One region of the Pseudobacillus badius genome, then DNA from elsewhere that is predicted to be linked to it. Evidence: riboswitches for the same ligand, from Rfam matches in the RefSeq annotation. Region 1 holds a riboswitch; the other holds the start of a gene.

Region 1 (15,808 bases):
ATATTTAGCAGTCCAGCAGCTGACTGAATCACTGAAAGGTCCGATTTTATGTCTTGCCGGACCTCCAGGGGTTGGGAAAACATCGCTGGCACGTTCTATCGCTGAATCGCTTGGCAGGAATTTCGTTCGGATTTCTCTCGGCGGCGTGCGTGATGAATCAGAGATTCGCGGACACCGGCGCACCTATGTCGGCGCAATGCCGGGACGGATTATTCAAGGGATGAAAAAAGCAGGAACGGTGAACCCCGTCTTTTTGCTTGACGAGATTGACAAAATGTCCAGTGATTTCAGGGGAGATCCATCTTCAGCTATGCTGGAAGTGCTCGACCCGGAGCAAAATTTTAATTTCAGCGATCATTATATTGAAGAAACATACGACTTGTCGAAGGTAATGTTTATTGCAACAGCTAATGATTTAGCCACCATTCCAGGTCCTCTGCGCGATCGTATGGAAATTATTACAATTGCCGGCTATACAGAGCTGGAGAAGATTCATATTGCTAAATCTCATTTGCTGCCGAAGCAAGTGAAGGAGCATGGGCTGACAAAATCGCAGCTTCAAGTAAGAGACGATGCCATTCAGGATATTGTCCGTTATTATACACGGGAAGCTGGCGTGCGCAGTCTTGAACGACAACTGGCAGCTGTTTGCCGGAAGACGGCCAAAATGATCGTTTCTGCAGAGAAGAAGCGCGTAGTGATCACAAGCAAGAACCTGCAAGAGTTTTTAGGCAAGCGCATTTTCCGCTATGGACAAGCGGAAACAGTGGATCAGGTCGGAGTGGCGAACGGTCTTGCGTATACAGCTTCAGGCGGAGACACACTGCAAATCGAAGTGTCGCTGTCGCCGGGGAAAGGCAAGCTGATTTTAACAGGGAAGCTTGGAGATGTGATGAAAGAATCTGCTCAGGCTGCTTTCAGTTATGTCCGGTCTAAGACGGCAGAATTAGATATTGAATCAGATTTCCACGAAAAATATGATATCCATATTCATGTACCGGAAGGCGCTGTGCCGAAAGACGGGCCATCTGCCGGCATTACCATGGCTACTGCTTTGGTGTCAGCACTGACAGCCCGTCCGATTCGCCGGGAAGTCGGGATGACGGGAGAGATCACTCTTCGCGGCCGTGTGCTGCCAATCGGCGGCGTGAAGGAAAAATCACTCGGCGCCCATCGAGCAGGGCTCAAAACGATTATTTTACCAGAGGATAATGAAAAAGATATTGAAGATGTTCCAGAAAGCGTGCGCAACGATTTAACATTTATTCTTGCTTCTCATATGGATGATGTATTAAAAGTAGCGCTGACAGGTGATAATTATGAAGGTTAATCAAGTAGAACTCGTTATTAGCGCGGTCAAACCGGCGCAATATCCGGAAGATTCTCTTCCGGAATTTGCGCTGGCCGGCCGCTCCAATGTTGGAAAATCATCTTTTATTAATAAAATGATCCATCGCAAAAGCATGGCTCGCATCTCTTCCAAGCCGGGCAAGACGCAGACGCTTAATTTTTATAAAATTGAAGAAGCCCTTTATTTTGTGGATGTACCCGGTTATGGCTTTGCGAAAGTGTCCAAAAAAGAACGTGAATCTTGGGGCAAAATGATCGAAACGTATTTAACGACCAGAGAACAGCTGCGAGCGTGTGTGCTGATCGTTGACCTAAGACACCCTCCTACGGAAGATGATGTTATGATGTACCACTTTTTAAAGCATTACAACATTCCGGTCATTGTCGTTGCCACTAAAGCGGATAAGATACCGAAAGGCAAATGGCAGAAGCACTTAAAAGTAGTGAAAGAAAAACTTGAATTCAACCCGGCAGATGACATTGTTGTTTTCTCTTCCGAAACAGGGCAAGGAAAAGACGAAGCCTGGGGAGTTATTCGCAAAAGAATGAAATAGAGGAGGATGGCTGGCCAGCTGATTAAAAAGCTGGTGATCCAATTATAGGACGGGGACCGGTGCGGCATCGGTCCCATGTCGGTTGGCTGCAAGTATAGTAACTTAGAAGTATGCTAGACGTTCCTATATGTCCATTCATCAAAAACGGCCTCTTTCTCGTTAGATCTGCTCTAGCGAGAAAGAGGCCGTTTTTTTATTTATCACTGCTTTACCCATTTGACATATAGAAGATGTAAAATCTGCTTCTGATAACGTTTGAAAATGACGTAAACAGCAAGGTAAAAAGACCCGATAAACAAGATCATGTTGATTAGCATGCCGATGATGAATGTGCGCCCGACTGAGAACCCTGCCGCAGCAGTTGCCTGCCAGGAAGCAGCCTCCTCCACGGCACTTTCAATCATTTCGCCAAGTTCATAAGGATACACAAACTGTCCTGTGACCAAGTTTAAGTAAAAAAGAAAAGGGAAAATGCCCATTAAAGACACTCCGCCTAAAAAGGCAGCGACCGTATTTCCCCTAAAGAGCTTCGCAAAAGCAATAGAGATTAATAACCCCATCCCGAAAGAGGGAACAAAGTTAATGGAAGCCCCCAAAGCAAAGCCGATAGAAATGCTATGGGCGCTGCTGCGAATTCTAAAAAATTTTAACAGCATATATTTAAATTGTCGGCTCAATTTCTTTATCATAACAATCGCTCACTTTATTTCTTTTTGACAAACAGCAAATACCCGCCAAAGGCAATTAAAATGACAGGCCAAAACTGCCAAAGGGAAAGAGCCCGGTTTTCAAGCAGGCCGAGCCATTCGATTACTTTGTCATAAAACAGCGTAATCATGGCAAGAATAAGAAACAGCAACCCTTGAAACAGGCCGTTTCTCGTTTTTTGATACTGAAGCAGGAAGCCTAATGCAATGATGAGAATAAAGACCCCGGTATCGTTGGACCAAAAGCCGAAATGGTTGACTACATGAAAGTGAATGCCGAATCCAGTGAGAATAACACCGGGCAAGATACTGTTGCCTTCCCGGCCGCTGTAGGCATCTGCCAAAAAGGCAAAGCCGATAACAATGAAAAGCGTTGGCCAGCTTAGGAAGGGCTGAAACCAGACGATAGCAGCTTGCTGCAAGAAGAAATATAAACCAAATCCGATTAAAATAATTCCCGGAAAAATTCGCTGCTGCCTCATAAAATAGTTTCCCCGCTTTCTATATTCCTAACTTGAATCTTAGTTCCTATTTTGATACGCTAACTAGTGGGTTTAAACAGGTTTATCGTTTTTAATGTTAGCATATGTTCACAATTTGTGAATAAGGAAAATTTGTTCCGTGTTATAATGAATGTAACAGATTTTTTATGGGGGTGCTGAGAACGTGCATATTATTGTGGTGGGACTAAACTACAAAACAGCCCCAGTGGAGATACGTGAACGATTATCTTTTCAGGACACGGACTTGGAAAAAGCCATGTCAGAGCTCCGTAAGCAAAAAAGCATTTTGGAAAATGTGATTCTTTCCACTTGCAACCGGACAGAAATTTATGCGGTCGTCGATCAGCTCCATACAGGGCGTTATTATATTAAAAACTTTTTAGCTGAATGGTTTGGAATGGAAAAGGAAGAGTTCACCCCTTTTCTATTTATTCATGAACAGGAAGCGGCCGTTGAGCACTTATTAAAGGTGACAAGCGGTTTAAATTCGATGGTGCTGGGCGAAACACAAATTTTGGGACAAGTACGTTCAAGCTTTTTAAGAAGCCAGGAACTCGGGGCTACAGGCACCGTGTTTAACCATTTATTTAAGCAAGCTGTCACATTGGCTAAGAAAGCGCATGCGGAAACAGAAATTGGAGCCAATGCAGTGTCTGTCAGCTATGCCGCTGTGGAGCTCGCCAAGAAGATTTTCGGGAATCTTGCCGGCAAGCACGTTCTCGTTGTCGGTGCAGGAAAAATGGGGGAACTGGCGATCCAGAACCTTCATAGCAGCGGGGCAACAAAGGTGACAGTCGTCAACCGGACGTTTGAAAAAGCGGAGGTGCTTGCCGAGAAATTTGACGGCCATGCCAAAACATTGGCTGAACTGCAATGCGCTCTCGTAGAAGCGGACATTTTAATCAGCTCTACAGGTTCAAACGATTACGTCATCACAAAAGAAAGAATGGCAGTCGTTGAAAAAATGCGCAAAGGAAAACCGTTGTTTATGGTTGATATTGCTGTGCCGCGCGATCTCGATCCAGCGATTTCCGATTTGGAAAGTGTGTTTCTGTATGACATTGACGACTTAGAAGGCATTGTAGAAGCGAATTTGGCCGAACGTCAGAAAGCTGCAGAAAAAATTGAACTGATGATTGAAGCAGAGATTGTCGCTTTTAACGAGTGGATCAACATGCTTGGCGTGGTTCCGGTGATTTCTGCTCTGCGTCAAAAAGCACTTGCTATTCAAGCGGAAACGATGGTCAGCATTGAGCGGAAAATGCCTAACTTAACGGACCGTGAACGAAAAGTATTGAATAAGCATACAAAAAGTATTATCAATCAGCTGTTGAAGGATCCGATTTTACAGGCGAAAGAACTCGCTGGCGATAAACGCTCGGCTGAAAAGCTGGCTTTGTTTACACAAATTTTTAATATTGAAGAAGAAGTGAAAGCAGAGAAGCAGCTGAAAACAGCAGAACGTCCGATCCAGCAAGTTCAGACAAAGCCATTATTCCAAGTGTAAGCGGGGTTACTTGATGTTTGAACAAGGAATGGCCAGGCTCCACGAATTGATGGTAATTTTATATGCGCTCAGCGTTATGCTGTATTTTATCGACTTTTTAAATCAGAACCGGAAGGCGAATCAAGTCGCCTTCTGGACTTTATCGATTGTTTGGGTTCTTCAAACAATTTTTTTGTTTTTATATGTGTTCAAGACCGGCCGGTTTCCGGTTCTCACCCTTTTTGAAGGGCTTTATTTTTATGCTTGGATTTTAATTACACTGTCATTGGTCATTAACCGGCTGCTGCGAATGGATTTTACAGTTTTCTTCACCAACATCATCGGCTTTGCGATTATGGCGATACACACCTTTGCGCCCGTACAAATGGAATCGCAGGCGATGGCGGAACGGCTTGTTTCTGAACTGCTGCTCATTCATATTACGATGGCGATTTTGTCGTATGCAGCATTCTCTCTTTCTTTTATTTTTTCAGCACTCTATTTGCTGCAGTATCGGCTGCTGAAAATGAAGAAATGGAGCCAGCGTCTATGGCGCCTTGGTGATCTGGAGCAACTGACGAAATTCTCGTATGTATCAAATGCAGTCGGCGTGCCGATGCTGTTGCTAAGCTTAATTCTTGGGGTGATCTGGAAGTTTATTAAACTTCCGGATGTCAGCTGGTATGACGCTAAAATTATCACATCTTTTATTCTGTTGATTATTTACGGCATTTATCTTTACTTGAAAGTTCGCAAGGGGCTTTATGGCAAATCATTGGCATTGTTAAATGCTGCTGCCTTTTTAATTATTTTAATTAACTTTTTCTTGGTGAGCCGATTTTCATCGTTTCACTTTTGGTACACTTAAAAGCAAAGCAGGAGGATATTATGCGAAAAATTATTGTCGGCTCCCGCCGAAGCAAATTGGCTTTAACACAAACCAACTGGGTGATCAGCCAATTGAAAAAGCTCAAGCCAGAGTATGATTTTGAAGTCAAGGAGATTGTCACAAAAGGCGACCGCATTTTGGATGTTACGCTGTCTAAAGTAGGCGGAAAAGGCTTGTTTGTGAAAGAAATTGAACAGGCAATGTATGATAAAGAAATCGATATGGCTGTCCACAGCATGAAAGACATGCCTGCTGAGCTGCCAGAAGGGTTAACGATCGGCTGTATCCCTGTGCGGGAAGATCATCGTGATGCGTTTATTTCTAAAAACCATGTAAAACTCAAGGATATGCCAGCCGGATCAGTTGTCGGCACAAGCAGTCTGCGCCGCAGCGCCCAAATTTTAGCTGTTCGCCCGGATCTGGAGATTAAATGGATTCGCGGCAACATTGATACGCGGCTTGCAAAACTGGAGACTGAAGAATACGATGCAATTATTTTGGCTGCTGCCGGATTATCACGCATGGGCTGGGCTTCTGACGTTGTCACAGAGTTTTTGGAGCCGGAGCTTTGTTTGCCGGCAGTAGGCCAGGGAGCGCTTGCTATTGAATGCCGGGAGGACGATGAAGAGCTGCTTGAATTGCTTGCTGCTTTTTCCAACGAGGAAACGGTGAAAACGGTAACGGCAGAGCGGGCTTTTCTTCATCAAATGGAAGGCGGCTGCCAAGTGCCTATCGCCGGATTCGCTGCAGCGGACGGAGAAGAAACGGTACTGACTGCTCTCGTTGCTTCACCGGATGGAAAAACGATTTATAAAGAAACTGTAAGAGGCACAGAGCCGAAAGCTGTAGGTGTGAAAGCAGCAGCATTGCTTTCAGAGCGCGGCGCAAAAGAATTAATTGAGACGGTGAAAGCGGAGCTGGATGGACAATGACGTCCAGCCAGCCGCTTTCAGGCAAGCATATAGTAGTGACCCGTCCAAGAGGACAAGCAGCCTCATTTATTGATAAAATAGAAGCAGCTGGAGGAATGGTCCATTTCGTTCCCATGCTTGCGTTTCGTTCCTTTTCTGACGGGCAGGAAACGAAAAGGCTGCAGCAATTGCCTACATACGACTGGATTATTGTAACGAGTAAAAACGGTGTCGATTTCTTTTTTCAGCAGTTGAAGGAAAAAGGGATCGACTACAACACTGTCATAAAAAGCCGCTTTGCAGCCATCGGCACGAAAACGGCAGAGGTGCTGCAAAGCTATGGATTTCATGCGGAGTATATTCCGGAAAAGTTCTCTGCTGATCAGTTTGCGGAGGAAATCAGCCGCGGTCATTTCAAGGCGGAGAAGGTATTAATTCCTAAGGGGAATCTTGCCAGAACAGCGATTGCTGATGCTTTGAGAGCAAAAGGAATGATGGCGGATGAATGGATAGTATACGAAACCTATTTTCCTGAAGAGGAAAAACGGCACGTAATGGATTTATTGACATCCAATCAGACAGACGTCCTTACCTTTACGAGCCCTTCAGCTGTCCGTCACTTCATGAAAGCGGCAGAAGAAGCGAATATTCATACATTACAGGACTCTGTTGTAGCCTGTATTGGTCCTGTAACGAAAAAAGAAGCGGACCGTTTTGGCCTTCATACCCAGATTTGCCCGGAGGTTTATACGAGCGAATCGCTGGCAGAGGCGATTGCCCGCTATTTCAGAAAGGAAGAAGACTAATGGAACTGCAATTTAAACGTCATCGCCGCCTGCGTCAATCTGCTAATATGCGCGCGCTTGTGCGGGAAACTTATCTTCACAAGGAAGACTTTATTTATCCGTTGTTTATTGTAGAAGGGGAAAATATTAAAAATGAAGTGCCTTCTATGCCAGGTGTCTTTCACTTATCAATGGACCGCTTAAAAGCAGAAATGGATGAAATTGTCTCACTTGGTTTAAAGTCGGTCATTTTATTTGGCGTGCCGGCTGATAAAGATGCTGAAGGAACGGGCGCTTATCATAATCACGGCATTGTGCAGCAAGCGACCCGCTTTATTAAAGACCATTATCCGGAAATGATCGTTGTTGCTGATACCTGTTTGTGCGAGTATACCGACCACGGCCATTGTGGGGTTGTAGAAGGCAGCAAGGTGCTGAATGATCCATCATTGAACTTGCTGGTTCAAACAGCGGTGAGCCAAGCAGAAGCAGGCGCTGATATTATCGCTCCATCTAACATGATGGACGGATTTGTTACTGCGATCCGCCACGGATTGGATGAAGCCGGCTTTACAGATGTGCCGATCATGTCCTATGCAGTGAAGTATTCTTCCAGCTTTTACGGGCCTTTCCGTGACGCAGCAGAATCCACTCCGCAGTTCGGTGATCGCAAAACGTATCAGATGGACCCTGCGAACCGGCTGGAAGCCTTCCGTGAGGCGGAGTCTGATGTGGAAGAAGGAGCAGATTTCCTTATTGTGAAACCAGCACTTTCTTATTTAGATATTGTCCGTGATATGAGAAATGAATTTACATTGCCGATTGTGGCTTATAACGTAAGCGGCGAATATTCCATGGTGAAAGCAGCAGCCCAAAATGGCTGGATCGACGAAAAGGCCATTGTTATGGAAAAGCTGATCAGCATGAAACGGGCAGGAGCGGACTTAATTATTACGTATTTTGCTAAAGATGCAGCCCGCTGGCTGAGTGAAAAATAAGGAGGTCTTTTTATGCGTTCTTACGAAAAATCAAAGCAGGCTTTTCAAGAAGCCGTACAGTTAATGCCAGGGGGCGTCAACAGCCCGGTTCGTGCCTTTAAATCTGTCAACATGGACCCTATCTTTATGGAGCGGGGAAAAGGCTCTAAAATTTGGGACATTGACGGTAATGAATACATCGACTATGTCTTGTCATGGGGACCGCTTATTTTAGGACATGCGAATGATCAAGTTGTTGAAGCTTTAAAAAAGACAGCAGAGACCGGGACAAGCTTTGGTGCTTCCACTTTGATTGAAAATGAATTAGCGAAGCTTGTGATCGAACGGGTTCCGTCTATTGAAGTCGTTCGGATGGTATCATCCGGCACAGAGGCAACGATGAGTGCTCTTCGCTTGGCACGCGGATTTACCGGGCGCAGTAAAATAGTGAAGTTTGAAGGCTGTTATCATGGCCACGGAGACTCGCTCCTGATCAAGGCAGGATCTGGTGTAGCCACGCTTGGATTGCCTGATAGCCCAGGTGTGCCAGAGAGCGTAGCGAAAAATACAATTACCGTTCCTTATAATGACCTTGAGGGCGTAAAGTACGCTTTTGAGCAATTTGGCGATGACATTGCTTGTGTGATTGTCGAGCCTGTTGCCGGCAATATGGGAGTCGTGCCGCCTCTGCCAGGTTTCCTAGAAGGATTGCGTGAAGTAACAAGCGAGTACGGTGCCCTCCTTATTTTTGATGAGGTCATGACAGGCTTCCGTGTCGGCTATAACTGCGCTCAAGGATTCTTTGGCATTACGCCGGATCTTACTTGTCTTGGCAAGGTAATTGGCGGCGGGCTGCCAGTTGGCGCTTATGGCGGCCGAGCGGACATTATGAACCAAATTGCCCCAAGCGGTCCGATTTACCAAGCAGGTACACTTTCCGGAAATCCAATGGCCATGGCGGCTGGATTGGAAACGCTCCGTCAATTGACACCGGACATGTATGAGGAGTTTGGACGCAAGGCGGATCGCCTAGAGGAAGGATTAAGCGAAGCGGCGCATAAGCACGGCATCCCAGTTACATTTAACCGAGCGGGTTCGATGATTGGTTTGTTCTTCACTAATGAACGAGTCACTAACTATGAAAAAGCCAAAACAGCTGATCTTGAACTGTTTGCCGATTATTATCGGGAGATGGCTAATGAAGGTGTCTTTTTGCCGCCGTCTCAGTTTGAAGGATTGTTCTTATCCAGCGCACATACAGACGAGGATATCGAACGTACGATTGCGGCTGCCGAAAAGGCGTTCAGCCGCTTAAAGAAATAAAAGCGAGAGACCAGCCCGCCGGCACATAGCCGGCGGATTTCAGACGACAGGCAAACTCGATAGAATTCGAGTTTGCCTGTCGTCTTTTTTGTCCTGCAGAGGAGGAGTGTGCTCTCGAAAAGCAGTTCAATTCAAAGAAAATCAAAAAGGGGGCAGACTAAGATCCTTCCAATCGCCTTTTGTCATTCAGCTAAACCTCACCGGTACATAGTCAACAGGTGTTTCGTCTCTTTTAAATTGATCAGTCAATCTTTCATATTTTCATGAATAGTGTCATACATATTAATTGTGAAAGAAAATGAATGGCAGCTTCATGCCTTTATTTATCCTGCTTGTATCGTATAAGCCGAGTGATTAGAAAGGAGGAAGTAAAGTGACATCTCAAGATCTGTCGTATTTGCGATTTTCATTAGAAGAAACCGTACGATTTACTAATGGCCAGGAAGTGGGAGAGTTATATTCTATTTCTCTTGATCCTCAAATTCAAACTGAGGAAGCAGATGAGTTTATCCGAATGCATGGCTTCTTAGAACTTTCTGGGGAATATTCACCTTCGGGACAACATCAATCAGAACAAGCGGATACGTATACCTATAAATATGTCCAGCAAGTATTAGAGAGGGGCGATAATGAGTGTGAGTTTTTTCACCACTTTCCAATTGATATAACCATCCCGAAATCACGAATCGCTAAAATGGAAGATGTCGAAATTTACATTGATTCGTTTGATTATGAGTTTCCTGAAAAAGCAAACTTAAAATTAACAGTGGATTTATCTATCTCCGGGGTGATGGAGGAAGAGGCAGAAGTGGAAAGAACGCCAGTGAATGAAGAAGTTGAAGAATGGCCAGCCGCAGAGGAAGAGCAAGCGGAAGGCATAAGGAAAAAGGACAAAGAAGAAGAACCGGAGTTTTCGATTTTAAAGCTTGATGTCCAGCCGGCAGAAGGTCTGGAAGGAAAAGAACGAGAGGCTGATTTTTCTGTAGAAGTGAAAAGGCAGCCGGGGGTGCTGGAAGAAGAGGAAAATCCGTTTATTCAGTTAGAAGAGCAAAGAAAAGAAAAACAACAGGAGCCTCCTCCTAATGCACCGGTAAATATGAAGAATCATCCAGCAGCAAATGAAGAAAACAAGCACTTGATGGAATCGTCTGAGCTGAAACCGGCTCCTGTTCATGAATCACCGAATGTGTCTGAGTCGATGGAGTCTTCCTCCTCTGAATCCTCACACATGAATGAATCGCCGCCTAAAGAACCGGAAGAGAAGAAAAAGAAGAAGCCATTTGGCCTAAAGAAAACGGAAACGATGTCTCTAGCCGACTTTTTCGCAAGGAAAGAGTCCGAAGAGGCTGTAACATGGAAAGTGTGTCTTGTTCAAAGAGAGGACACCTTGCAGAAAATTGCTGAACGATATGAATTGCCAGTGGCTGACTTAGTCCGGGAAAATAAATTAGAGACCAGCCAAAGCATTGAGGAAGGTCAAGCGCTCTATATACCGAAGACTCGTTGATGATCCGGCTGTTCCCGATTAAAGTTGGGACAGCCTTATTTTTTTATAAAGCGGGTGAAGAAAGTGGAACAGCCCTATTCAACTATTTGGAAAAGCTATGGATTAACCCCCGTGCATATAGAGACAATCGGCCATGTGCAAAAAGGTTTGACGGATAAAGGGACGTTTGCTTTAAAAAGAATTCCTTCTGCCCAAGGGATGGACTTCTTATTTCATATACAAAAACTTTACCAGGCGGGATATCACCGATTTGTTCCGGTTTACCCTACTTTGGATGGACGCTACGGGGTTTTAGATGGTTCATATATTTATTACTTGATGCCCTGGATTGAAAGCGGCGGACAAAAGGTGACAGAGATGGAACAAAAAATGGTGCGGGAGACGGCCAGACTGCATCTTGTTTCGTCCGCAGACGTGCCTGTATCAAAGCAAGCCAGAATTGAGCAGTATGAACGGACGAAGAACTTGTGGGAAAGACAAGAAGAGCATTTAGAGCAATTTCTTGAGCTTTCGGAAAAAGAGGTGTATATGTCGCCATTTCAATTGTTATTCTGCCTTTACTATACGGATATCCGCCAGGCCTTCTTCTATGCCAAAGAAAAATTAAAAGCTTGGAAGGAGGCGACGGAAGAAGAGGAGAAGGAGAGAACCGTCCAAATTCACGGAAAGCTCGATCCAGGGCACTTTCTTATGGATCAAGGAGGCGGGTATTTTATTAATTTAGAGCAATCCCGGAGAGCAACGCCCATTCATGATTTAATCCCGTATTTTGTACACACGCTCGATGGCTATCCCGAAAGATCAGCTTTAGCGAAAGATTTGTTCAACCGTTACACTAGTTTTTTTCCGTTGAAAAAGGGGGAGAGGCTCTTGTTTCAGAGTTATATCGCTTATCCAGGAGCAACGTATGAAACGGCTGCGGCTTACTTTTCAGGCCAGCGGAAGCAAAATGAATATCACTATACGCGCAGGCTTCAGCAAAATTATTGGCAGCTGAAGAATATTGAATATTTTGTAACAGAGCTGAAGGAAAATGGAGAAGATATGTATTGAATGGTCTTGCCGGCTGCTGGCCTTTATGCAGACGATGCCAATAAACAAATAAGCAGCTGAAGAAAACGATTTTCTTCAGCTGCCATGCTTTAAGTGCCGATCATTATTCTTTGCTAAGATCGCATTCTTCCAAAGGAATGACCTTAGTCTTGTGTTTGATTTTATAAACGAGCCAAAAGGCAAGGAATAAAGGAAGGCCGATGTAAGAAACGAGCACCCCGTTCCAATCAATGTTGCCACCGATGAATGCCGGGAAATTTTGTCCTAAGATAATGAACGTACATAGAATCAAGGCTAGCAATGGCCCAATTGGAAACCACTTCGCACGATAAGGAAGCGTATGAATGTCCCCGCCTTGAGCAATAAAGGCTCTGCGGAAACGGTAGTGGCTAATAGCGATCCCCAGCCATGTGACAAATCCAGCCATTCCTGAAGCATTTAACAGCCAGACATAGACAACCCCGTCTCCAAAAAAGGTGGTCAAGAATGCCAAGGAGCCGACTAATGCAGTAAAAATAAGCGCATTGACCGGAACCCCTCTCTTATCGAGACGCGCCAAAAACTTAGGAGCTTGTCCGTCGCGGGCTAAATCCCACAGCATACGGGTAGAGGCATACATACCTGAGTTTCCTGCGGACAGAACAGCGGTAAGAATAATCGCATTCATAACAGAAGCAGCAAATGCGAAGCCGGCCCGCTCAAAAACAAGTGTAAATGGACTGACAGACACCGAATCACTTAACAGACGTTCATCTGTATAGGGAAGAATCAATCCGATAACAAGAATCGCCAGAATATAAAAGAGTAAAATCCGCCAGAACACAGTATTGATGGCTTTAGGGATAGTTTTCTCCGGATCTTCGCTTTCTCCGGCGGCTACTCCGAGGAGCTCCGTACCTTGAAAAGAAAAGCCGGCGGCCATGAACACACCTAAAATAGCTAGGAATCCGCCATTGAAAGGAGCATCTTGCAGGGTAAAGTTTTTAAAGCCGATCGCTTCTCCTCCCATAATGCCGAAAATCATCATTATTCCTGTGATAATAAAGATAATGACTGTAACAACTTTAATGAGTGAAAACCAAAACTCTGCTTCTCCAAATCCTTTTACAGACAGGTAATTTAAGCCGAACATAATGAGAAGGGCAAGGCCGCTCCAAATCACGGAAGGGCTGTCAGGGAACCAAAACTTCATAATCAGTACAACAGCAGCAAGCTCTGCCGCAATTGTAATGGCCCAGTTGTACCAATAATTCCAGCCAATGGCAAAGCCGAGAGCTGGATCTACAAATTTTGAAGCATAGACTTTAAAAGAACCGGCTACCGGCATATAAGCCGCCATTTCTGCCAAGCTCGTCATTAAGAAATAAACCATTAACCCAATTGCGGCATAAGCGAGCAGCGCCCCTCCAGGACCGGCAGTGTGAATCGCTCCGCCGCTCGCTAAAAATATGCCTGTCCCGATTGATCCTCCAAGCGAAATCATCGTTAAATGGCGCGCTTTCAAAGTCCTTTTCAGTTGAGTCGGGTTGGATGTTTCTGTATTACTCAATAATCTGCACTCCTTTTCGTGATGTAAGATTGAGTCAAGTTAAGGGCAAATAAAAACAGCCGTCGAAGAAGATCGACGGCTGTGAACGAGTCCGTTTAATCCTTCCGAAGATAGCCCTCCACGTTAAATAACGCGACAGTGATGCCCCTGTTCGGAAACATCCCCAGCATGAACAGACAATGACCGGTCCATACTTCGGCAGTGTATCCTTTCGAGCGGAGTCACAGATGTCATTGCTTCTCGTCCGCTTTACTCATATAAACTGCAGCCTCTATCCCATCGGTAAATGGGAATATTTAATTGACACTAAAATTATAGACAATTCCTATCAATCTGGCAATGGTTAATTTTTCCTCCAGGCTTTTAGCCTGTGTATCTGCTTGTCCACCTGGAGCAAGGAACAGGCAGAACGAAATGAACAGGCTCCCCTGTTCGCTCCGTTCCGCCTGGTTGAAAGATGATGCAGCGGCTCATTTCTTAAACCGATAAGGAACTGTCGTAACAATCACGTTCTTCTGGTAAAGAAGATAAACCCTTAAGCGCAGCCCCGATTGATTATGAAGGATATCCTGCCATCTTTTTTTCGTAATAAATTGGGGAATGAGCACGGTGAGTGTATGCTCCTTTTCATTTGCTTTCTCTACAGCTAGGTCAATGAATCGTGCAAGAGGCCTCATTAAACTTCTGTATTGGGAGTGAAGAGTGACAAGCCGGATGTTGGGCTTCCACTTTTCCCACCTTTCCTCCATTCGCTTCTCGCTTTCACGGTCGAAGGCAACATGAACAGCAATCACTGTGTCGCCGATTAGTTCGGCATAGTGTAACGACTGTTCAACGACTTTTGTTATTCCCGCAACTGGAACAATGACGACGTTTCCTTTGAACCGTAAAGCTTCCTCGCCGGCTTTCATCCTCAATTGTTCTCCGGTTGCCTCGTAATGCTTTTTAACTCGATGAAACATCCAAATAATAATCGGCAAAAAAATAAGAACCGGCCACACTTGAGAGAATTTAGTGGAGAAGAAGATAATGACCACTGTCAAACTAATTAATGCGCCGATCAAATTAATGATTAATTTACGTGTCCACCCTGGAGGCCTTTCTCTCAGCCAGCGGACAATCATTCCCGATTGTGACAGGGTGAAAGGGATGAAGACACCGACTGCATATAATGGAATAAGCTGTTCTGTTTCGCCGCCAAAGGCAATGATAAGCAAAATAGACATGATTCCAAGGGTGACGATGCCGTTTGAATAGCCGAGCCGGTCCCCCCGCATCAGAAACATGCGCGGAATGTATTTATCCGTTGCTAAATTAACAGCAAGCAGGGGAAATGCGGAAAAACCGGTGTTGGCAGCCAGCACTAAAATGAGCGCTGTCGTTCCTTGGACGAAGTAATACATAATATTTCTCCCAAATACCTGAGAGGCAATTTGCGAGACCACGGTTTCTTCAGCTTTTGGGGTAATTCCCAGCCAATAGGCTAAAAACATGATGCCCGAGAAAAGCATGGCTAAAAGCACGCCCATCATTACTAAAGTATTAGCCGCGTTTTTGGCGGCTGGTTCTTTAAAATTAGGCACTGCATTGGACACAGCCTCAACGCCGGTAAGGGCGGAACAGCCGGATGAAAAAGCCCGGAGCAATAAAAACAAACTGATGCCCGGCACGGCCGTTCCGATCGGCGAGTGCAAGTCAGCCGGCACTTGCCCGCTGATAATCTGCCATACGCCTGCTGCTGATAGAATAAGCAAGGCCAAGACGAACAAATACACCGGGTAAGCAAGAATAGAAGCGGATTCTGTGACTCCTCTTAAATTTAAAACGGTGATGAAAACAACTAATAAAGACGCGATGATGACATTGTGGCCGTGCAGTTCCGGAAAAGCAGATGTTAAAGCATCGGTTCCGGCCGATACACTGACAGCAACAGTTAAAATGTAGTCTACTAACAAGGAGCCTCCAGCAATGAGCCCGGCATTTTCTCCAAGATTGCTTCTGGAGACGATATAAGCTCCTCCGCCATGAGGATAAGCATGGATGATCTGCCGATATGAAAGAATCAAGGCAGTCAGGAGGACTAACACGCCGATGCCAATGGGGAGGGAGTACCAAAAGGCAATCAGGCCAATCGCAGACAAAACAATTAAAATTTGTTCCGGTCCGTAAGCGACGGAAGAAAGAGCATCTGATGATAAAATCGCAAGCGCCTTT
Region 2 (15,808 bases), 490 kb from region 1:
TCTTGCTTTCCTTTCAAATGGTCGTATTTGCCTACGTCGGTGTGGAGCTGGTAGGTGTGTCGGCAGCAGAAACATCGAACCCGCAAAAAAACATCCCTTCAGCCATTAATAAAATTCCTTTAAGAATTTTATTTTTCTACGTTGGTGCCTTAATTGTTCTTTTGTGCATCAACCCATGGACAGAACTAAATGCAGCAGAAAGTCCGTTTGTAAAAACATTTAGTTTAATCGGAATTCCGATTGCTGCAGGAATTATTAATTTTGTCGTATTAACTTCAGCCGCTTCCGCTTGTAACAGCGGCATGTTTTCAACTAGCCGGATTTTATATAATTTAAGCAACAGCGATCAGGGGCCAGCCGGTTTTGCAAAGCTGAACAAAAATCACGTACCGCGCAACGCGTTGTTCGTATCGACGCTCGTCATATCAGCGGGGGCTCTCTTGAGTAAACTTATACCGGAACAAGCCTTTGGGATCGTGACGACTATTAGCGCTCTTTGCTTTATTTGGGTGTGGAGCATTATTCTTATTTGCCATTTAAAATATAAGAAAACCCGTCCGCAATTACAGGCAAAGTCAACATTCAAAGCGCCATTCACACCGTTTGTTAATTATGCTGTTCTGACGCTCTTTGCTGCGGTTCTTGTGATTATGCTGGTTTCTGAAGAGACGCGTCCATCCTTATTGCTCACTCCTTTATGGTTTATTCTCTTGTTTATTTTGTACGGAAACAGAAGAAAAAAGGAGAAAAAAGAAGAAGTATAAAGATGGAGCAGCGATGGATGCGCGCCGGAACTCCGCTATGCTAAAAAAAGATGTATGCCGGCTATGTTATTCAGACACAAGGGCAACTTCAAGAAAGCTGTATGTTGGATTTCAAGCAGGTAAATAAGGCTTGTTAAGAAATAAATGGTTTACACTCCCTCGAATAGAGGCAAGCACGCGGCTTTTAAAAATGAATACACTAGTATTGACAAAGCCGGGCTTTTTCGTAAATACAGGGAGGGAGAAGGGCATGCACTATTTTGTAAATAGAGAATCTGCTTATATGATACCAGCTTACACGGTTCCCAATTACTTTTATATCGCGCCAGAACATGCTTATTCGGGCCGGCAAATGGGCAGCTCGCCATTAGTCCTTAATCAAAATAGCCGGCGAAAGGAATGTGTGACGCAAAGAGAAGTTGAATTGATGAGAAATGAGCGTAGCCTTTGGGAGGAGCATGTTGCCTGGACGAGAATGGCCATCATCAGCCTGACGTTTAATCTTCCGGATGTTAACTTTGTGATCGCTCGTCTTTTGAAAAATGCTGGTGACATGGGTGAAATGTTCCGGCCGATTTATGGAGAGCCTGCCGCTAAGACATATGCAGCCTTGATTAAGGAACATCTTCTGGTGGCAGCAGATCTGGTCAAGGCAGCTTTAGCCGGCAACACACAGGCGGCTGAGGCAGCCGAACGAAAATGGTATGCCAATGCAGATCAGATTGCCCTTTTCCTTAATAGTGTGAACAAATTTCTGCCAAAAGAAAAAGTGAGGGAAATGTTCTATCAACATTTAAACTTAACGAAGCAAGAAGCTTTGTATATGATCAATAAAGACTACCAGAAGGATATTGCTGTATATGATGAAATCGAAAAGCAAGCCAGGGAAATGGCGGATATGATTTCAGATGCAATGATCAAGCTCTATCCGGATTTGCAGAGGTAGAGGAGAAAACAGAAGGGATCGTTTTGACAGATATTTTCGAGGGCAGCCGTTTGGTGGATATGAACTCAAACGATGCTTGGAGCAGTAAATAGAAAGAAAACACAAATGAGATATCCCTCGTTTGTGTTCTTTTTATGCTTGTTACTGTACGAGGAGCTACTATGCTCAAGAGGCGGCGGACAAAGGCCGGTGTTGGTGTGAAATAAGAAAGGAGCTGACTTTTATGCGGAAGGCATAGGGGTCAGCTCCTTTTTCCATAAACAGGTTTCCTTTGACCAAGTCAGTCCAAGGCTCGGCTCATGAACAAATCATCAGAAAAGCTTTTTAAGAAAAAACCTTTTCTTCTGTATTCAGCAATTGCAGTGTTTGCTGCAGGGCTTGTTGTTCTTGGTCATTTAGAGGAACCATCGGCAAGCGAACACCGCCGACAGGGACTCCGTTTAAATTCAATGCTGCTTTTACAGGTGATGGACTTGGTGCAGAAAATACCGCTTTGATGATAGGAAGGAGGCTGCGGTGGGCCAGAGCAGCTTCTTGGAGCTTCCCATTCTTAAAGTTTTCAATCATCATCTGCATTTCATTCCCAATAATATGCGAAGCAACTGAGACGACCCCAGTGCCGCCAATTGATAATACTGGCAAGGTCAAGCCATCATCGCCGCTGTACAAAGAAAAATCTTCAGGTGTTTGGCTGATAATTTCGGTCATGGCCTCTAAATTGCCGCTGGCATCTTTAATGGAGACGATATTTGGAATGCTTGACAGGCGAACGACCGTCTCAACAGACATATTGGCAACGCTTCGTCCTGGTATGTTGTACAGCATAACCGGTAATGGCGTGGATTCTGCCACCGCCTTAAAATGTTGATATAGTCCTTCTTGAGATGGCTTGTTATAGTAGGGAACAACAAGCATAATTCCATCGACTCCTGCTCTTTCTGCAAGGTTCGTTAAGTGAATAGAGGCTCTTGTATTATTGGAGCCGGTACCTGCAATGACAGGCACTCTCCCGTTTACAACCTCAACCACAAATTGGAATAACTCAGCTTTTTCTTCTGTCGTTAGCGTAGGGGATTCACCGGTTGTTCCGGCTACCACTAAACCGTCTGTTCCATTATCAATTAAATGATTGATTAAATTTTTGGCGGCATGAAAATCAACCTCCCCATTTTGAGTAAATGGGGTCACCATTGCAGTTAAAATTTGTCCAAAGTTCATTGCTTCTCCACGTCCTTTATTTTTTTTATGCAATAGAGGGAGAAGGGCGCTTCAGTATTCACGCAAAAAAGCAGCAACGAGGCTTCGTTGCTGCAGTAGAAACAATTATGTAGAAAAATTATTTCTGTGCGTAAGATAGCCCTCCATATAGTTTCCTATATGACAGTTCTGTATTTATTCAATAACAGAACCAGCTTCAAGAAAAATGAGATTCTTTTGGCTTCGGCAAATTCCCCTTTTCACAATCCTCATCGGATCTCATTCTCCTCACATTGCGTACTCATGGTCTTTGCGCCTCTATCCTTACTTCAAAAAAAGATTGAAATAAGTAAATATTTAATTAGACTTCATAATATCAGTTTTTTGGCTGAATTGCAATGAAGAGTTGACCATATGTCTAAGTGTTTGAATGAAGTGAAGGGATATAACAATAAAATTATGGTAAAATTCGATAATTATTTATTGTTAAACGATAAATAATAAGCTAAAATCAAGTTTACACTAAATAAGTGAGGTGCTTCTTATGAAAAGTGGTTCAACACTTTTTTTGAAGCTGGCTGTTTTTCTGATTGGAACACCAGTTTTTGCCTTGTGCATATTTTGGCTGCCTTGGATCGTCAATGAAGCAGTGGAACATATTCCGAAGCTGGCTTATTTGCAGTATCCCGCTTTAACAGGCATGTATGTAACAGCCGCAGCGTTTTTTGCTGCACTGTATCAGGCATTCAGGCTTTTGAGCTTTATTGACAGAAACGAAGCTTTCTCAGAATTGTCTGTAAGGTCGTTAAAGAATATAAAATATTGTGCAATTGTCATCAGTGTTTTATATGTATCAGGTATGCCGCTCTTATATCTCGTGGCGGAGGCAGATGATGCGCCGGGTCTCCTTATTCTTGGACTGGTCATTATTTTTGCCTCAACGGTCATCGCCGTCTTTGCGGCTGTTCTCCAAAGACTGTTACAAGAAGCTATTCATATAAAATCAGAAAATGATTTAACGGTCTGAGGTGGAAAACATGGCAATCGTAATTAACATTGATGTGATGCTAGCTAAAAGGAAAATGAGTGTAACGGAACTTTCGGAAAGAGTGGGAATCACAATGGCGAATCTTTCTATATTGAAAAATGGAAAAGCAAAAGCCATTAGATTTTCAACTTTAGAGGCAATTTGCAAAGCGTTAGAATGCCAGCCGGGGGACATTCTGGAATATCGAAGCGAGGAAGAGGAATAGTTTTCATATGGAAAGAAAGATTTCTTTTTCTGGCATTTGATGAGTTAAATTTATAAGAAACTTTGGAGGCTCAATTTATGAGAGCAGTAAAGCAGCTCGTTTATTTTGGTTGGGAGCAGGCTTTGTCATGCTTGTTTCCGGTTGTTATTTTTGCCTCTTTGGCTTTTACACAAATCGTGCCGCTTCCCTTCCTGCCGCGGTATGACTGGCTCCTCATTATCTGTTTGCTGATGCAGTGGGGAATGGTGCGTGCTGGGCTTGAAACGCGGGATGAATTAAAGGTCATCACATTGTTCCACCTGATTGGACTTGCTCTTGAAATTTTCAAGGTACATATGGGTTCCTGGTCTTATCCAGAGGAAGGATATTTCAAAATTTTTGGAGTGCCTTTATACAGCGGGTTCATGTACGCAAGCGTAGCGAGCTATCTTTGTCAGGCTTGGAGGAGACTGGGGATTGAACTTGTTAAATGGCCGCCGCTTTGGAAAGTTGTTCCTCTTGCCGCTGCAATATATTTAAATTTTTTCGTGCATCATTACTGGATGGACGTTCGTTGGTGGTTATCCGGACTGGTAGTTATCGTATTTTGGCAATCCTGGGTCCTATATGAGGTGAATGGCACTCGTTATCGCATGCCGCTCGTCCTTTCATTTGCGCTCATTGGTTTTTTTATATGGATAGCCGAAAATATCGCCACCTTCTTTGGAGCTTGGAAGTATCCAAACCAAACCGATGCATGGAGTCTCGTTCATTTAGGAAAGGTGAGTTCCTGGCTCTTATTAGTAATTGTCAGCTTTCTGATCGTAGCCGCTTTAAAGCAGGTGAAGAGAAAGAGCTCGGCTGGGATGGATACGGGTCAAACTCTGTAACTGTTAACGGCTTTTTGATCTGAAGTATGTGAATATAAAGAGACAATCCCGAAATAACATAGACGGCTAACGGATTCTATAAGGCACAACGCCAATCAAAACAGAACTCCTGCTGAATGCTTTATGTGTTCAGCGGGAGTTTTCTGTTCTTTAAGCAGGAATAGATAACAGAACAGACAGCGAATTCAACCTATTTTTGCTAAAGCTTGATCTATTTATTAGCATTTCCTTTCTGAGTTAGATTCCCTCTCAGATTGCATGCCGTTTAAAGAATGATTTATCATGCGATTGGAATAATACCAATGTATAACGTCAAAACAGGAGGGTCGCCAAAATGAATAAACAGAAGTTAGCTGTCCATGAGTCTTTAGATTTGCATGAAGTGATTAATTTCAAAACCCTTTGTCTGGCAAAGTCAAAATTAATGCAAGGGCTGGTTTTTGACCAGGATCTCAAGAGGCTTATGCAGCAAGATGTTGAACACTCTATACAAGCACTTGCCGAATTGCAGTCTATCTATGAACGGGCATATTTCCAAGCTCCTGTCCCCCAAAACCGCCCAACACCAATAATTGATGGAAAGGAAGGAACCATTCATTGAACCATGACTACTTAGATCCGGTCAACTCCTTGCATGTACCTGAGATGGCAGACATGACATTTGCAGTGGATTTTTTGCTTCGTGCCAAAGAAGGTGTTCGAAACATAGCAGCCGCATTGACTGAAACGGCGTCTCCTGATGTAAGGGCCCTCTTGCGCAAGCAGTTAATGGAAGGCGTTTCTTTGCACCAGCAAATTACAGAACTCATGATAGATAAAAAATGGTTTCACCCTTGCGAACTAACTGAACAGTACCAACTCGACCAGCTCTCAGCCAATAATACGATAATGGTTGGAAAAATGAATCTATTCCCGGCTGAAACCAACAGAAAAGGGATGTTTGACCGGACACCTGATGAACACTAATACTGGAGGCTGTATAGCATGAAGGCAGTGACGTACCAAGGCATTAAACAGGTGGAAGTGAAAGAAGTGGAAGACCCGAAGATCCAAAAGCCCGATGACATGATTATTAAAGTAACCAGTACAGCTATCTGCGGTTCTGATTTGCATTTGCTTCATGGCATGGTTCCTAATCTGCAAGAGAATTATGTGATTGGCCATGAGCCGATGGGAATCGTTGAAGAGGTTGGGGCGGAGGTGCATAAGCTGAAAAAGGGAGACCGGGTGATTATTCCTTTTAACATTGCTTGTGGAGAATGTTTTTACTGTAAGAATCATTTGGAAAGTCAATGTGATCATTCAAATGATCAGGCGGATATGGGAGCTTATTTTGGTTATTCCGGTACAACTGGCGGTTATCCAGGCGGACAAGCGGAATATTTGCGGGTCCCGTTTGCGAATTTTACTCATTTCAAAATTCCGGACACCTGCGAAGAACCCGATGAAAAGTTAAGTGTCATTGCTGATGCTATGACTACTGGTTTTTGGAGCGTTGATAACGCGGGCGTCAAGGAGGGAGATACCGTTATTGTTTTTGGCTGCGGCCCAGTCGGTTTATTTGCCCAAAAGTTTTGTTGGTTAAAAGGGGCAAAACGTGTAATTGCCGTTGATTACGTCCATTATCGTTTGCAGCATGCCAAGCGCACAAATAAGGTAGAGATTGTTAATTTTGAGGATCATGAAAATACAGGGAATTATTTGAAAGAAATCACTAAAGGCGGAGCCGATGTTGTGATTGATGCTGTCGGTATGGATGGGAAAATGACTGACCTGGAATTCCTTGCTAGTGGAATGAAACTTCAAGGCGGGGCATTTAGTGCGTTTATCATGGCTTCACAGGCAGTTCGAAAGGGCGGAACAATCCAAGTTACCGGTTTTTACGGCGGAAGATATAACGGCTTCCCGATGGGGGATATTATGAACCGCAACATTAATATCCGCTCTGGACAAGCACCCGTTATCCATTACATGCCCTATATGTTCGAATTAGTTTCAACGGGAAAAATTGACCCGGGAGATGTTGTAAGCCATGTGCTGCCGCTCAGTGAAGCGAAGCGCGGCTATGAGATCTTTGATGCCAAGACAGATAACTGTATAAAAGTTGTGCTGAAACCTTGAGAAAGGAGGCTGGAAAAATGAACTATGCCTTACATGAAGTTCTTGAAGTGCAGGAAATGGCTGCTTTTAAAACAGTTTGTTTAACCAAGTCCAAAACCATGAAAGCGTTAGTGACGGACCAGCGGCTAAAAGAAATTATGCAGCAAGATGTTGATTTGTCTACTAGGCAATTACAAGAATATACCTCCATTTTATCCAAGGCAAACCAGCAGTTAGGAGATGAGTGAAAATGAATTCAATAATTGAAAAACTAACTGGCATGGATGCGCTATCTGACCAAGTTGTTGCGATGGATTTGTTAATTTCCGCTAAAAGCGGGGTCAGAAATTATGCAATGGCCGTGACCGAAGCGGGCACGCCTGAAATTAAAGAGATGCTAACCCGGCATTTAGCGGAGGCATTAGATATGCACGAACAAATTTCCGCATATATGGCCGAAAGAGGATGGTATCATGCTTGGGATACAACTGAACAAATCAATTTGAACTTAGGTAATATTCGTACAGCACTCGACTTGCCAACTCTCTAGCACAGTTACAGGAACAGTTTGTTATTCAATATATAAACTGTTCCTTGCCTCTTTTCCGGATGGCGCATCTTCACACCCCGAATCCTCCTCTAAGTTTGACTGCAGCTGCTTGCTGTGCGGCAGTCAGGTCTTTCGCTGGCCTGTTCTTCTTTCTCCGCTTCTCCCCCGGTAAAACCTGGGTTCTCTAGGGCTCTATATAACTCACCGTTGACCAAACATACAGACACCCGGAAATAGAATAAGCTGAAAAAGCATGTTTATGCCATTCAGTAAATTGATTGCCAATTATATATTTACTATTCGACAGTTACCGACAATATCTCCGCATACCATTCTTTACAATAAGTAGACAGCCCTCCCTGCAGCAAGGGGGGCCGCAGAGAGGAAAGCCAGCTTACACCTTATCAAACATACAGCAGGGAACGCGGCAGGCTGTTTCACTTCGATAGCATGATCAATTTTAAGGATGACCCTAAAAGACGAGCGGGGGGTGTGAATGGTATCGAAGAGGAAGTTGTAATTGATAGGAATGAACATTCAAACAAGGCTATTAACTGCATAATTCCTTAGGCAGACCTGTGTTTTTTGGGAAAATACTTAGTTGGAGGATGTGTGAGTGAAACGTAGAGTTTTTGGCATGGTTATTTCAGTCTTTATTATTATTATCATGTTCGCTATCACCATTAAAACGAATTTTATTTCTAAAGATAAAAGAACAGATGGTACCGTTAAATTCGAAGAATACTCTAACGGTACAATAGAAGATTCATCTGATGAACTAGTGGCAGCTGATTTCAACTCTAAGCTAAAAAAGGGTACTATGGTACCCAGTTTTAAATTAAAGAATTTGTCTGGCGAAACAATAAGTCTATCTGATTATAAAGGAAAGAAAATACTGCTTAATTTCTGGGCATCATGGTGTCCGCCTTGTAAGGAAGAGATGCCGTACATACAAAAGTATTATGAAGAAAGGGCAGATAAATCGAATGTAGAAGTTATAACAGTCAATATGACTAAGCATGAGCAAGGGGATATTGAAAGAGTTGAAAAATTCATTGAGGAACAAAAATTAACTTTTCCTGTCCTATTAGATGAAAATGGTGAAATAATGAATTTATACAACATTAGAGCTTTTCCAACAACGTATATAATCAATGAAGATGGAATGATAGCTGATATAGTTAGTTTGCCTTTGGATGATAAGATAATTGAAGATCTGATCCATGAACAACTCTAAGTTATCTGTCGTTTTCATCAGAAAGCACTAACTGTTATTGGTGTTTTTATTGATTCAAACTGCTGTAAGGCTATTTTGGAATATCTTAATGGAAACTTTCAAGTGACTTATAGCACTACCCTTGGAGCGGTTTAGCCTATAAAAAGTTTGAAGCAAGCGAAGAGCATAATGGAGTCAGTAAGGGATGGACTATGAGCAAAGGAGCGGAATTAAAAAGTAGCAGTGAGTATCCTTCAATAAAGAGGGAGAGAAGTAATGGATGTTATTAACAGTTTATTTTTGTGAATGATCAAGAAAGGGGGAGTCCTGTGGATGAAAAAAATCTTTTTAATGTTCCTGTCATTGTCCGTTCTTTTCATTATTATAAATGCTCCGGTCATTTTTCAAGAAGGCAACCCTATTCCACTCGCAGTTGGTATAGCAAAATTACATACGACGGATCAGAGTGTTGTCAAAATAGACGGTGAAAACAAAAGATATGTAACAAAAGCCGACTCTCAAGGAAACCAGCCATTTCTTGATTTGATGAGCTCAAAGAAATGGGTCTTTAAAGAGCAGGCTGGGGCAGGTCTGTTCTTTACTAAAGGTGAGAAAGAGTTGATTGTCGAAAGCGAAATGTATACATCGAAGTATAAAATTTATACATTAGACTAAAGGAATAAAACGTATAAATAAGCCCCGATCTGTTTGGACAGGGGCTTATTTGTATGTCAAGATTCTTCGTTTAGGATCACTTTTGCCCGAATGGGCCGTTCTCCATATTTATACATTAATGAAACCAATTCGTCCCGATCAATCAAGGCTACGTTATTGGCCATCGCTAAATGCTCTGCCTGCTTAGTGAAATAGCGATTGGTCACAACCATGCCTTTTGAAGCTTTATATATTGCTAAGGCACCTACTACTTCTTGTACAGCCCTAACCCCTATTTTTTTGCCATCTCCATAACATTTGGCTTGAACAATACTTCGCTGTCCTTTCTTACTCAAAATTAAATCCGCACCAAAATCGCCGGCGCTTTTCGTTACTTCCGTGCGGTAGCCTTGCTTCTCAAATAATGGAACCAAGAAGTGTTCAAATTCATGTCCGTTTAAACAATCAACATCTTCAATGTGAGAAGAGAGGTAGCGGCGGTTTCTTAAAATCACCATAAAAGGCTTCCCAAATAGAAGATAAGCGCCATAAAAGAAGCCGATTATACAAAGTGGAATCAGGATGTCCGCGCTGTTTTTTGCTTGAGGGAGAAGGGCCACTAAGATAATCAATAGTGCAGGAGTGGCGATATGTTTATTCCGATGCCTTTTCCGCCGGGCCATAGAATCACCTGTTTTCTTTTTTCTTATATATGCCCAAAGAAGATGGAAGGTATTCGGAACAATACAGCAGCGGCATTTCCGCCATAGACATCAATCACAACTTCATTTTTATCTGCTCATGCTTTTTTATTTTCAATAGGATGCGGGTGGAGAGCTTTTACTGATAGCTTCTGCATAAACAATATAACGGCATATGCCAAAATCGAAATGCTGAGGACAGATGGCAACAGCCTTGGTGAAGGTTATTTTTAAATAATTTTCCATATTTGGATGAATTGGGAGCTATCCGATGATCACCCGCTCTTTTGGATAATGATAGTTTTCCTGCGGTGTTCCCTTGCTCAATAAAAAGATAAAGGACAAAATTCCGATCCTGCCAATAAACATCAACAAGATAATGACACATTTCCCTGCAGAACTTAACTCCGGTGTGATCCCCATTGACAATCCCGTTGTCCCGAAGGCGGAGCTTACTTCAAATGAAATTTCCATCAGAGAAAACGGTTCGGTTGCAGAAAGGGCAATGGTAGCGATAAAACAGATAAAAAAGGCTGTAAAGGTAACGACAAACGATTTTCTCACATCTTCTATATGCAATTCACGCTTAAATACTTTTGTGTTCTTGTACCCTTTCGCGAAAGAATAAAGAAACAATAGGTTTACCGAAAAAGTGGTTGTCCTTACGCCTCCTCCGACAGAACTGGGAGAAGCGCCAATAAACATTAAAAAGGCTATCACCAGTAAGGTGGGGTCGGAAAATTCACTGACGTCCATGGTTGCCAGCCCGCCATTCCTTGTCGTAGCGGATTGGAATAAAGCGTAAAAAAAGGATTCGTGCCAGCTTTTGCCTTGAAAAAAGTGATTGGCTTCCAGCAGCAAAATCATGATGGTTCCAAACACAAGCAGAGAAAAGAAAGTAATGGTGGTTAATTTGGTATACAGGGAAAAGAAAGGCCCTGATTGATTTTTCTTGCTGACCATGAAATTTTTTAGCTCAATCAGTACCGGGAAGCCGATAGCTCCCAGTATTAATAAGATAATGTGAACAAATTGGACAAAGTAATCCTGGGCAAAGGGGACCAGGGAGCTGCCTGTAATGTCAAATCCGGCATTGGTTGTAGCACTAATTGCTGCAAATAGTCCTTGGTAGTATGCTTCCTGCCATGTTGGGAAATAGTTCAGAAAATAGGTGCCTAATATCATTGTGCCAATCAATTCTATTAAGACAATGATGGCTAAAATTTGCCTCATTAAATTGACCAGTCCAGACAACTGGGATTGATTCTGATCGGTCATAATTAATTGCCGCCCTTTCAAGCCAATCCGCTTGCGGGCAAGCATCCAAATAAAAGTACCGAGTGTCATAATGCCAATGCCGCCAAATTGAAGAATGAACATTAGAATAAAAATGCCCGCGGTACTGAATGTGTCGACGATGGGGACAACAGACAGGCCCGTTACACTAATAGCGCTCACGGCTGTAAACAGGGCGTCCAGAAAAGATAAGTGTACTCCTGGATTTAATGCGATAGGCAAGCTAAGCAAGGCAGTAGAAACAATTGTAGCAATCAGATAAAAAGCTACAATGATTTGAGACGGCTTTAAAGCCTTTTTTCTTATAATTCTCATGATGAAAATAGGACTCCTTTGTTCACTGATTTCTCACAGGATAAGTGCAGTGTTTAGCTAAATTTATCTCCCATTCCCTAAGGGCGTAATCAACAAACTTCACAATGAATCCAGCATGCTTGATAGTATAGTGTCCACGCTTCTTTTCTATAATAAACGAATTCTCCTGATCATCAAGTAACTTTTTATGTCAAAGCAGCGTGCGGCCGAGCGGGGAGTGCAGGGTGTCGAATGCTTAAAAAGATAAGGGGCCGGGAAAGATAAAGATTTACTGATGGATCGAGAACTGAAGAATTGGCTCATATAGAAATGCCGGCAGTGACTGCTGCGGAAAGCGTCCGCCTTCATTCTGGTCAGCCGGTTGTTGAGAAGAAAAAAGGTCTGTCTCAAAAAGTCGTTTTTCATGATCTTTTGAGATAGACCCTTTTGCTTTTTATTCATTATTCCAAAAGAACATGGCCGATAAAAAGGTTATTCGTGTGAACTGTAGAAATAAATAAGAGCATGAAAACATGTAAGGGGGAAACGAAATGATTCACAAAGTCGGCCAAATTATGCTTTATGTAAATGATCAAGATGACGCGGTGAAATTTTGGACGGAAAAAGCAGGATTCACTGTTATTTCTGAAGAAGATAACGGTCAAGGAATGAGGTGGATTGAAGTTGCTCCAACAAAGGAGTCAGAAACGAGTATTATTCTGCATAACAAGGAATTCGTTGCTAACATGTCGCCTGGATTAAATCTTGGCACACCTTCGTTAATGTTCTTCACGGAAAATCTTGATCAATTACATCACGACTTATCAAATAAAGACATCATAGTCGGAGAAATTGTAAATATGCCTGCGGGAAGAGTATTTAACTTTGCAGATAGCGAAGAAAATTACTTTGCAGTTATGGAAAAGAACAAATAGGCCAGGCTTCTCAGGCAGAGCGGTTTGACGAGATATAGTTGCCGGCAAAAATAAAGAGAAGTTTTTTTCTTGCTTTAAGAGCAATTTGTTTTGCTCTTTTTCTTTTGGAAGGGGGCGCAATCCTGCCCGGCTAGAGTCCGTTACACTGACAGCAAGGAGGACGGGAAACCGTGCTGATAAAGAAAAACAGGATAAGACCAGAATGGGGGAATTCCTATGGCGAATCAAATCATTCAGTTGTATGAGTATCATGCTTGGGCTAATAAGGCTGTTTTTGAGCATTTGCGAAAGTTGCCTGAAGATAGATGGCAGAAGGACATAGTAAGCGTGTTTCCATCTGTTTGTCATGTTCTGGCGCACATTTATGCAATGGACACGATGTGGCTCAGTGTTATGAGGGAACGGCCGTTTAACGAGGCGAGAGAGCTGTTGATGCAGCTGCTTGATGAATCAAGCAGGGAGAGCTTGGAAGGCATGGAGAAGCGATTCATTGAAACTGAAAATAAGTATCGGGATTTCTTGAATATAGCGGATGTTGAGAAGATTATTCCCCTCTCACATCCTGTACACGGCTCTATTGGCACCCCGTTGTCAGACTTAATACAGCATGTGGTCAATCACGGAACCTATCATCGCGGCAACCTGACGGCTATGCTGCACCAGCTCGGCCATAGCGGTGTTCCGACCGATTATGTCTTTTATCTCTATACAGTATGAGAACGGCAGCCTTCCGCATTCATGAAACAGGCAGGCCGCCAACAAAGCTGACCTTCTGATCGGGCCCTAGGAAGACAACAGGAAACGCGCGATCAACATTCAATGAAGCCGATCATTGTTAGTATCGATATACAATGTGCCATCTTTTTGCACTTCAGCATAAAAGACGTCTTCAATAGAGTGAATACCGGCGGACTTTAGCTGCCTGCTTAACCATTGGCGGTTTAGATTTAAGCTTTGTAAATGGTCATCGTTTATTTCTCCATCTGAAATAACAGCTGCCGGAATGGAGAAGATATCTGTGCGAGCTTGTTTCAGGTTCACACCACTCTTTGCTGCCGGCTGTTTTGCTTCTTTTTTCATAACGGAGAGGCTGCCATCCGTCTCAAGAATTGCATAGTCAACGTCAGAAATTGAAAATACATTTTTCTTTCACAGCAAACTATTTAGTGAGTCTAAATCCAGCCGGGCCTTGCGGAGAGCATGCTCCATTATTTGACCTTTCCTAATCATTATAATTGGATTCCCGACAATAGCATAACGGGCTGTTTTGGATTTTATATCTAAAAACCCAAGCAAAATAGTGAAAACCGTCCAACCGGCAAGTGCGATTAAGCCATTGCGAATGCTGAACGAAGGATCCACCGCAAGAGAGGCGCCAATGGTCCCGATGGAAATAGCAGACACAAAGTTGAAGAAGGTCATTTGTGAAATCTCTTTTCTTCCCATAAGCCTTGTTAAGGCCAGTAAGGCAATAAATGCAATAGCCAGTCTAAGTAGCAGTTCGTCAATTGCCACTGGTTGGACTCCCTCCTTAAGAAAGTGGATTATAGTACGTTATTGTTCCAACTTTCTAGTTTCTCATGCAGCGATTTTCACAGCAGGCTATCGGCACCTGCCGAAGGGGGCTTGTTCTCTCTTGCAGGAATCTCCAGGGCTGTTATCCATTTGTTTTTAGCAGCTTAAACGCCTCAGCTACTTTCCGGGCAAAAGATAAGGGAGGTTCCACGGACTGAAAGTGGACATAGAGGATATTCGGCTTCGTGTACAGCCAATGATTATGCAGAGCACTTCCTATGATCCCGCTTTTAACAAGAGCATTTGTGAATCGGGGAACTTCTTCCTCAAGAAGTACCATTTCTCCGAGATTAAGCGCATTGCCTTTCTGATCTAATGACTCAAACATTATTTCAGCATGAAGTTCGCCGCGGCTTGGCCGCCCTTGAATGGTTACATGGAGATCGCGGTCCATCTCTACAGAACAAACGCTATGTGTGATCGTCGGCTTTTTATTAAATACTTGAGCGTATTGCTGGCATAGCATGTTGAAGTTAACCATTAGGCAACATCCTTACTATTTTTTATACAATGTATGTTGATGTGCTTATTTGGCAGCTTGTATAAGAAAAGGTTGTTGATGGGGGAGGACTGGAGTGACTGGAGGAGAACGAGGGGCACTTAATGGAAGAAGATGAGATTTGGCTACTCATCAGCTGGCGATTTCAGCATCGAAGTAGATCTTTAGGTGAAGCCCCCCTTGTTGCGGATGCATGAACTAGGAGGCAGAGCGTTCACATACATATCTGCAATTTATACAAGAAATACGAGGTGATTTCATTGTTTACGATTGAAAAATATAGCCATACAGTGAAGGAAAGCTTACAAAGAAGCTCAGAAGAATTAATTCAACAAATAAGAAAAACGCTTGATTTTAATTATTACGATCAGATTGATTTATTGGATTATACGGCATTTATTCAGCCGCATGAAATTTCAATCGTGATGTACTCTATGGATAGGAACGCAAATGAGGTTTTTTATCAGGGAAGTGAAAGCAATATTTTTGCGGGCAGTTATGACCTAATAGAGGATGTTGAATATTTTAATCTGCTTGATGACCAAGAAGGTGAATTTTGGGCGTTTTATGAACAGCATGAGGAAGAGATCTCCAAAATCGAAACACAAATAATGGTAGATTGGTTCAAAGATTGCTGGAAGCGAGCAGGCGGAGAAAGGGTTAAATTACAGTCCTATTTCAGCTTCCATGATTATGATCATTGCTTTGATTTGCAGAATAATCAATGGATAACTGACGGAGACAAATGGTTGGACTAAAAACGGAAACTAGAAAGCCTGCAAAAAGATCTGTTTGTTTAGTTGGCCCCTATAATCGGTTAATAGGAATACCAGGGGAAGCGTCTACCTGAAAGGCAGAAGAAGAGCTTCCTATTTTAAGTGGAAAGATCAGAAAACCTGGAGGACCTCCCTTTAAAATGCTTATGTGCATTCCGACAATCATTCGGACAGGCTTTTTAT

What was found. A riboswitch is a leader RNA that binds a small molecule or an ion and turns the genes downstream of it on or off. The one in region 1 is predicted to bind lysine.
Region 2: another riboswitch for lysine. It lies ahead of dapA (4-hydroxy-tetrahydrodipicolinate synthase); the one in region 1 lies ahead of B1A98_RS05825 (amino acid permease).

Annotation. Positions count from the first base shown of each region.
Region 1 is NZ_MWMM01000002.1:533,356-549,163, reverse strand. Features, by position in the region: gene lon (endopeptidase La) at 1-1,330, shown strand, start outside; gene yihA (ribosome biogenesis GTP-binding protein YihA/YsxC) at 1,320-1,904, shown strand; gene B1A98_RS05875 (DUF2062 domain-containing protein) at 2,105-2,593, opposite strand; gene B1A98_RS05870 (LiaI-LiaF-like domain-containing protein) at 2,608-3,093, opposite strand; gene hemA (glutamyl-tRNA reductase) at 3,278-4,621, shown strand; gene B1A98_RS05860 (cytochrome C assembly family protein) at 4,635-5,468, shown strand; gene hemC (hydroxymethylbilane synthase) at 5,489-6,421, shown strand; gene B1A98_RS05850 (uroporphyrinogen-III synthase) at 6,418-7,206, shown strand; gene hemB (porphobilinogen synthase) at 7,206-8,183, shown strand; gene hemL (glutamate-1-semialdehyde 2,1-aminomutase) at 8,196-9,485, shown strand; gene spoVID (stage VI sporulation protein D) at 9,859-10,992, shown strand; gene ysxE (spore coat protein YsxE) at 11,056-12,045, shown strand; gene B1A98_RS05825 (amino acid permease) at 12,149-13,594, opposite strand; lysine riboswitch at 13,698-13,876, opposite strand; gene B1A98_RS05820 (APC family permease) at 14,065-15,808, opposite strand, start outside.
Region 2 is NZ_MWMM01000002.1:41,509-57,316, reverse strand. Features, by position in the region: gene B1A98_RS03265 (amino acid permease) at 1-764, shown strand, start outside; gene B1A98_RS03260 (hypothetical protein) at 1,192-1,710, shown strand; gene dapA (4-hydroxy-tetrahydrodipicolinate synthase) at 2,035-2,928, opposite strand; lysine riboswitch at 3,057-3,236, opposite strand; gene B1A98_RS03250 (DUF2975 domain-containing protein) at 3,452-3,934, shown strand; gene B1A98_RS03245 (helix-turn-helix domain-containing protein) at 3,945-4,160, shown strand; gene B1A98_RS03240 (DUF817 domain-containing protein) at 4,238-5,029, shown strand; gene B1A98_RS03235 (hypothetical protein) at 5,364-5,630, shown strand; gene B1A98_RS03230 (spore coat protein) at 5,627-5,995, shown strand; gene B1A98_RS03225 (zinc-dependent alcohol dehydrogenase) at 6,014-7,150, shown strand; gene B1A98_RS03220 (hypothetical protein) at 7,168-7,377, shown strand; gene B1A98_RS03215 (spore coat protein) at 7,380-7,679, shown strand; gene B1A98_RS03210 (peroxiredoxin family protein) at 8,296-8,916, shown strand; gene B1A98_RS03205 (hypothetical protein) at 9,229-9,570, shown strand; gene B1A98_RS03200 (restriction endonuclease) at 9,627-10,067, opposite strand; gene B1A98_RS03195 (TrkH family potassium uptake protein) at 10,515-11,861, opposite strand; gene B1A98_RS03190 (VOC family protein) at 12,392-12,775, shown strand; gene B1A98_RS03185 (DinB family protein) at 12,992-13,492, shown strand; partial or broken gene B1A98_RS03180 (DUF421 domain-containing protein) at 13,592-14,290, opposite strand; gene B1A98_RS03175 (DUF1259 domain-containing protein) at 14,433-14,831, opposite strand; gene B1A98_RS03170 (hypothetical protein) at 15,110-15,607, shown strand.